Linked DNA regions of Reyranella humidisoli. The protein of the gene in region 1 interacts with the protein of each later gene in a pairwise test. Links are inferred from orthologs where the notes say so. Each region holds a gene or a part of one and is shown on either strand. Other genes may lie near its edges. The genes, in order: KQ910_RS11960 and gltA.

Region 1 (3,293 bases):
AGCTTCAGCATGTGGCTGAGGCGCGCCGAGGGAAACAGGGAGAGACGGATCTCCGGATAGGTCGGACAGGGCAGGGTGCGAAAGCGGTCGGGCCCGAAGACCTCGACCTCGTGGCCTTCCGCCCGGAGGATGCGGGCCACCGTCTCGAGCGTGCGCACGACGCCGTTGATCTGGGGCCGCCAGGCGTCGGACACGATGGCAATGCGCAAGAGGCTACTCCGCGGCGAGCTGGACGGGCGCGAACGGCAGGCGCGAGGAGCGGCGCGCCACCTCCTCGGCCCAGTGCACGATGCGCAGGCGGCCGTTGAAATCCTCGACCAGCGCGGTGCAGCTTTCGACCCAGTCGCCGTCGTTGCAGTAGAGGATGCCGTCGATGGTGCGCATCTCGGCGTGGTGGATGTGACCGCACACGACTCCATCGACGCCGCGATGGCGGGCCTCGCTTGCAACCGCCTTCTCGTAGTCGGCGATGAACTGCACGGCGTTCTTCACGCGGTGTTTCAGGAAGGCCGAGAGCGACCAGTAGGGCAGGCCGAGCTTGCGGCGGCCCCAGTTGAAGAGGGTGTTGAGGCGCAGCGCGGCCGCATAGGCCCAATCGCCGAGGATCGCGAGCCAGCGGGCGTAGCGCACGATGCCGTCGAACTGGTCGCCGTGGATCACCAGCAGCCTGCGGCCGTCGGGCGTCTCGTGGATCGCCTCGTCCTGCACGCGCACGTCGCCGAAGGTGAGCTGGCAGTATTGCCGCGCGGCCTCGTCGTGGTTGCCGGGGATATAGACCACGTTGGTGCCCTTGCGGGCCTTGCGCATGATCTTCTGCACCACGTCGTTATGGCTCTGCGGCCAGTACCACCAGCGCTTGAGCCGCCAGCCGTCGACGATGTCGCCCACCAGATAGAGATGCTCGCTCTCATTGTGCCTGAGGAAGTCGAGCAGCAGGTCGGCCTGGCAGCCGCGCGTGCCGAGATGGATGTCGGACAGGAAGATCGCCCGGTGGCGCGCGGGCTGCGCATTTCGCTCGAGGGGGCTCATGGAAGCACGGTCATGTGGAAAAGAACTCGACCGACACAAAATCTGTCGTGCGCGATTGCACGGTACGCTTTGGATTGTGTAAGGGAGCCGTTGCGTGGAGGTGTCTCGGTTGTGACGTTTCGATGACATTCGCCCCTGTGATGCATTCGGTCCTTCTCATTCTCAACCCGACCGCGGGCCGGCGACGGCGCGGCCTGGTCGACGCAGTGGTGCGTTGCGTGCGTGACGCGGGCTGGACCGTCGATGTCGTGGAGACGCGGGCGGCGGGGGATGCACGGCATCTGGCCGAGACCTGCGATGCCACGCGCTACGGCGTCGTGGCCGTGGCCGGCGGCGACGGCACGATCAACGAAGTGGTGAACGGTCTCGCCGCACGTGCCGCCACCGCGCCGCCGCTCGCGCTCGTGCCGCTCGGCACCGCCAACGTGCTGGCGCATGAGCTGGGCCTTGGTTCCGGCGCCGCTTCACTGGCCGAGGCGATGATGGCCGGCCGGGAGGTACTGATGCATCCGGGCCAGGCGAGCGACGCAGGTGCGCCGCGCTGCTTTTCGCTGATGGCGGGCGCGGGCTTCGACGCCAAGGTCGTGGCCGGCGTCACCGCTCCGCTGAAGCGCCGCTGGGGCAAGGGTGCCTATGTCTGGCGTTCGCTGGTCGAGGCGCGGCGCTACCGGCCGGTCCGCTATGCCGTAGCGATCGACGGCGAGCGTTACGAGGCTGCGTCGGTGATCGTGACGCACGCGCGCCACTATGCCGGTCCCTATGTGGTGGCTCCCGCGGCATCGCTCGGCGAGCCGCTGTTGCATGTCTGCCTGTTCGAGCGCTGGGGCTGGATGCAGGCGCTGCGCTTTGGCGCGGCGCTCGTGCGCGGTGTGCTCCCCCGCACGTCAGGCTATCGCGTGGTTTCGGGCCATGAGGTCAGGATCTCGGTCCTGAACGATGCCGGCGAAAGCCGTCGCCAGCCGGTTCAGATCGATGGCGACGATGCCCTGTCCCTGCCAGTGACGATCCGCGTTTCGGCCGACGCCGTGCGGCTGCTGCGGCCTGCCTGACGGGAAGGCTTCTATCGCACTGCCTGGAGGCGGCGGATCGATTCCTGCGTCGGGTGGCCGTCGGCGGGCAGCGCCTGCTGCTGCTGGAACAGGCGCAGCGCCGAGCGGGTCTTGGGGCCGAGCAGCCCGTCGGTCTCGTCCTTGTAGAGGCCGAGCCTCGCCAGGCGGTTCTGCATGTCGATGACCGTGTCGCGCGAGATCGGCGCGTCGTCGGCCGGCGCGGACTGCTGCACCGGCGGGCCGCCCGCGATCTGGCGGGCGAGGATGCCGACCGAGAGCGCGTAGAGCGTCGAGCGGTTCCAGTTCATCACCGCCTTGAAGTTCGGATAGATGATGAAGGCCGGTCCGCGGAAGCCGGCGGGCAGCAGGATCGACGCCTCGGCGTCGACGGCCGGCAGCGCGCCGCCATTCATCTTCTTCACACCCATCGATGCCCATGCCTTGACGGGCTTCTCGACCGTGGTATCGGCCTGGTCGAGCGGGAAGCCCGGCGGCAGCATCACCTCTTCGCTCGACGGCAGGCTGGGCTTGAACCCGATGCCGCGCAAAAAGTTCGCGGCCGAGGCGAAGGCGTCGGGCAGGCTGTTCCAGATGTCGATCTTGCCGTTGCCGTCGCGATCGACCGCCCACTTGGTGAAGGTGGAGGGCATGAACTGCATGTTGCCCATCGCACCGGCCCACGAACCGCGCATCTGCTCGCTGGTCATGTGGTTGGTGTTGAGGATGCGCAGCGCCTGCACGGTTTCGTTGCTGAAGAAGGCGGTGCGCTTGGTCATGCAGGCGAGCGTCGCCACCGAGCGCACGACGCGGAAGTCGCCCATGTAGGTGCCGTAGTTGGTCTCGATGCCCCAGAAGGCCATCAGGTACTGCGGCGGGATGCCGTATTCGGCCTGGAGCTGGTCGAGCAGGGCGCGATGCTGCGCCATCTTCTGCTGGCCCTTCTGGATGCGGTCCAGCGACACGGTACCGCCGACATACTTCGCATAGGTCAGCGAGAATTCGGGCTGGCGATTGTCGAGGTCGACCACCTTCTGGTCGGGCGTCAGGCCCTGGAAGGCACGGTCGACCGTCGCGGCCGGCACGCCCTGCTTCAGCGCATCGGCCTTGATGTTGTTCAGGCAGTCGCGGAAGCCGCCATCCTGGGCTTGCGCGGGGCCGGCCGCGACAAGCGCGGTGCCGCAGAGAAGCGCCGTCGTTGCGGCGAGAATGCGTGCG
Region 2 (3,203 bases), on another replicon or contig:
GTCGAGGCGATGGCCCAGACGGCCTGCGTTCTCGTGGTCTCGACTTTCGGTTCCGATTCCGAGGGCAAGCTGGTCTACTTCATGTCGATCGACGGGGTGCGCTTCCGCCGCCCGGTCGTGCCGGGCGACCGCCTCGAGCTGCACGTCCAGAAGATGCAGAGCCGCGCCAATGTCTGGAAATTCTCCGGCAAGGCGATGGTCGAGGGCAAGGTTGCCGCCGAAGCGACCTTCGCCGCGATGATCCGCGATCGCTAGACCGTAGACGAACAGGGAGGGGGAAGATGCCCGATACCCAGGCCGCCAACTATCGCATGCTGCACACGATGATCCGCGTTCGGGATCTCGACAAGTCGCTGGCCTTCTACACCGGGCCGATGGGCATGAAGCTGCTGCGCAAGCGCGACGTGCCGGACGGCAAGTACAGCCTGGCTTTCGTGGGCTACGGCGAGGAACCCGAGCATTGCGTCGTCGAGCTCACCCACAACTGGGATCAGGAAAAGCCCTACGAGCTGGGCACCGGCTTCGGCCATCTCGCGGTCGGCGTACCCGACGCGTACAAGCTCTGCGAGGAAGTCACCAAGGCCGGCGGCAAGGTCACGCGCCCGGCGGGCCCGGTGAAGTTCGGTACGACCGTGATCGCCTTCGTGGAAGACCCCGACGGCTACAAGATCGAGCTGATCGAGCGTAAAGGCTGAGCTTCGCTCAGCCTTGGGAAGCGGCAGGATATTGCCCTCGGGGCAATGTCCGGGAGCGTCGAAGGAAGAAAAAGCCACTCGAAGCTCAAGCTGCTTTCATCCAATGAAAAAAGGCCCGCATCGCGGGCCTTAATTCGTTGAGGCGATCGGGGCCTAGAAAAACCGCCAGTTGGAGACGATCATTGTCAGCACCGCGCCGGTGACTCCGGCGATGGCGACGAACAGCCACGTCCGGGCGCCGTTGGCGCGGAAATTGTCATTGGCCGGCGGACCGAGCCGCACGACGCGCTGCCTGGTCCTCGGTGTCTGGACGGCCGCCCAGGATGTTTCCCCCCGGTGCGGCCCAAACGATGATTTCACCATGTCGCTTCCCTCCCGGAGAGCGAACTAGCCCCGCATGTGAAGCGGCTTGTAGGGGCGTTCGGTCTGTCCGTTATAGAGCTGCCGGGGACGGCCGATCTTCTGGTCCGGGTCCTCGATCATCTCGTTCCACTGCGAAATCCAGCCGACCGTGCGCGCCACCGCGAAGAGAACGGTGAACATGGAGGTCGGGATGCCGATCGCGCGGAAAATGATGCCCGAGTAGAAGTCGACGTTCGGATAGAGCTTCTTCGAGACGAAGTAGTCGTCCTTGAGCGCAATCTGCTCCATTTCCATGGCCAGCTCGAGCAGCGGGTCGTGGGTGATGCCGAGCGAGGTCAGTACTTCGTGGCAGGTCTGGCGCATGACCTTGGCGCGCGGATCGTAGTTCTTGTAGACGCGATGGCCGAAGCCCATCAGGCGGGTGTGGTCGGCCTTGTCCTTCACGCGCGACAGGAAGCCCGGAATGTTCTGCTTGCCGCCGATCTCGTGCAGCATGTTGATGACGGCCTCGTTGGCGCCACCATGGCTCGGGCCCCACAGCGAGGCGATGCCCGCCGCGATGCAGGCGAACGGGTTGGCGCCGGACGAGCCAGCGAGGCGGACGGTCGAAGTCGAGGCGTTCTGCTCGTGATCGGCGTGGAGCATGAGGATGCGGTCCATCGCCTTCTCGACGATCGGGTTCACCTCGTACTCCTCGGCTGGAACCGAGAACATCATGCGCAGGAAGTTGGCGGCGTAGGACAGATCGTTGCGCGGATAGACGAACGGCTGGCCGACCGAATACTTGTAGGCCATCGCCGCGATGGTCGGCATCTTGGCGACCAGGCGGTACGACGCGACCATGCGCTGGTGCGGGTCATGGATGTCGAGCGAGTCGTGATAGAAGGCTGAGAGGGCGCCGACGACGCCGCAGCAGATCGCCATCGGATGGGCGTCGCGACGGAAGCCGCGATAGAACTGGCTGAGCTGCTCGTGAACCATCGTGTGGTTCGTGATGTCCTTTACGAACTTGTCCTTCTGCGCCTTATTCGGCAGGTCGCCCTTCATCAGCAGGTAGGCGACTTCCATGAAGTCGCTCTGCTCGGCAAGCTCCGAGATGTTGTAGCCGCGATGGAGGAGGAGGCCTTCGTCGCCGTCGATATAGGTGATCTTCGAGCCGCACGAACCGGTCGAGGTGAAGCCGGGGTCGTAGGTGAACATCCCCGAATCGCCGTAGAACTTGCGGACATCGACCAGGCGCGGCCCCATGGTGCCGTGGATGATCGGCATCTCATAGGTCTTGCCGGTTTCGTTGTCGGTAAGCGTCGCGGTCGATTTGGCCATGGGGTGAACTCTTTCGCAGGCTCGATTCGGGCAAGGCGCGTGCACCCCGCGGGGTGCCGTTCGCCGGTTCGCCGGCACCCTAACAAGCCCCCAAAGAAGGCGCAATTGTGCAGCCGCGCCGCTATTTCGCGAGGCGTAGAAAACGCGGCAGGCGGCCATCGAGAAGAACCAGGGCGAGCCCGATCAGCAGCATGCCGGCAAACTGCTGCGGCTGCAGCCGCTCGCCGAGGACCAATGCGCCGAGTCCGATCGCCGTCACTGGTATCAGGAACGTCACCAGGAGCAAGTTGGTCGGTCCGGCCACTGCAAGAATGCGGAAATACAGGACATATGCGAGCGCGGTCGACAGCAGAGCGAGGCCCAAGAGCGCCGACCAGGTTGAGAACGAAGGCAGGGCCGTCAATTCCCAGGGCCGGTCGACCGTCAGCATGATCGGCAGAATCAACATGGCGCTTGCCGTGACCTGGCCGGCCGCCGCGTCGAGCGGCGCCACCCCCAATCGGCTGAAGCGCCGTCCGAAGACGCCGGCGAAGGCATAGGAGAGAGCAGCGCCAAGGCAGGCGAGCTGACCGGCGATGTCTGGCGCTGCGATGATCGCCCGAGGCCCCATCAATACCGCGACGCCGCCGAGACCGAGCAGCAAGGCTCCGAACTTGAGTCCGCCGATCCGTTCTTCGCGTGCGATGAAGTGTCCGACCAGCAGGCTGAAGAGGGGCGTCGTCGCGTTCAGGATCGAGGCGAGACCGGAGGCGATCTGCGTCTGGCCCCAGAAGATCAGGCCGAAGGGCAGGAGATTGTTGAGCGTGCCCATCGCGGCGAAGG

Evidence for each region.
Region 2: the proteins of KQ910_RS11960 (region 1) and gltA interact in binary tests that used the Escherichia coli proteins (3 or more experiments, as listed by UniProt). The link is inferred for Reyranella humidisoli from one-to-one orthologs.

Annotation. Positions count from the first base shown.
Region 1 is NZ_JAHOPB010000001.1:2,461,389-2,464,681, forward strand. What follows is about bases 136-3,114. They hold KQ910_RS11960 (diacylglycerol/lipid kinase family protein), read left to right. Parts: upstream 136-1,151; coding sequence 1,152-2,078; downstream 2,079-3,114. Other genes in these bases: KQ910_RS11950 (glycosyltransferase family 4 protein), read right to left, coding at 136-209; KQ910_RS11955 (UDP-2,3-diacylglucosamine diphosphatase), read right to left, coding at 214-1,029; KQ910_RS11965 (lytic murein transglycosylase), read right to left, coding at 2,090-3,114. In the rest of the region: more of KQ910_RS11950, read right to left, coding at 1-135; more of KQ910_RS11965, read right to left, coding at 3,115-3,293. UniProt on the Escherichia coli protein: In vitro phosphorylates phosphatidylglycerol but not diacylglycerol; the in vivo substrate is unknown.
Region 2 is NZ_JAHOPB010000003.1:395,571-398,773, reverse strand. The notes cover bases 233-3,121. They hold gltA (citrate synthase), read right to left. Parts: upstream 2,382-3,121; coding sequence 1,083-2,381; downstream 233-1,082. Other genes in these bases: KQ910_RS25360 (DMT family transporter), read right to left, coding at 2,503-3,121; KQ910_RS27060 (hypothetical protein), read right to left, coding at 849-977; gloA (lactoylglutathione lyase), read left to right, coding at 282-695; fabZ (3-hydroxyacyl-ACP dehydratase FabZ), read left to right, coding at 233-255. Also shown: more of fabZ, read left to right, coding at 1-232; more of KQ910_RS25360, read right to left, coding at 3,122-3,203.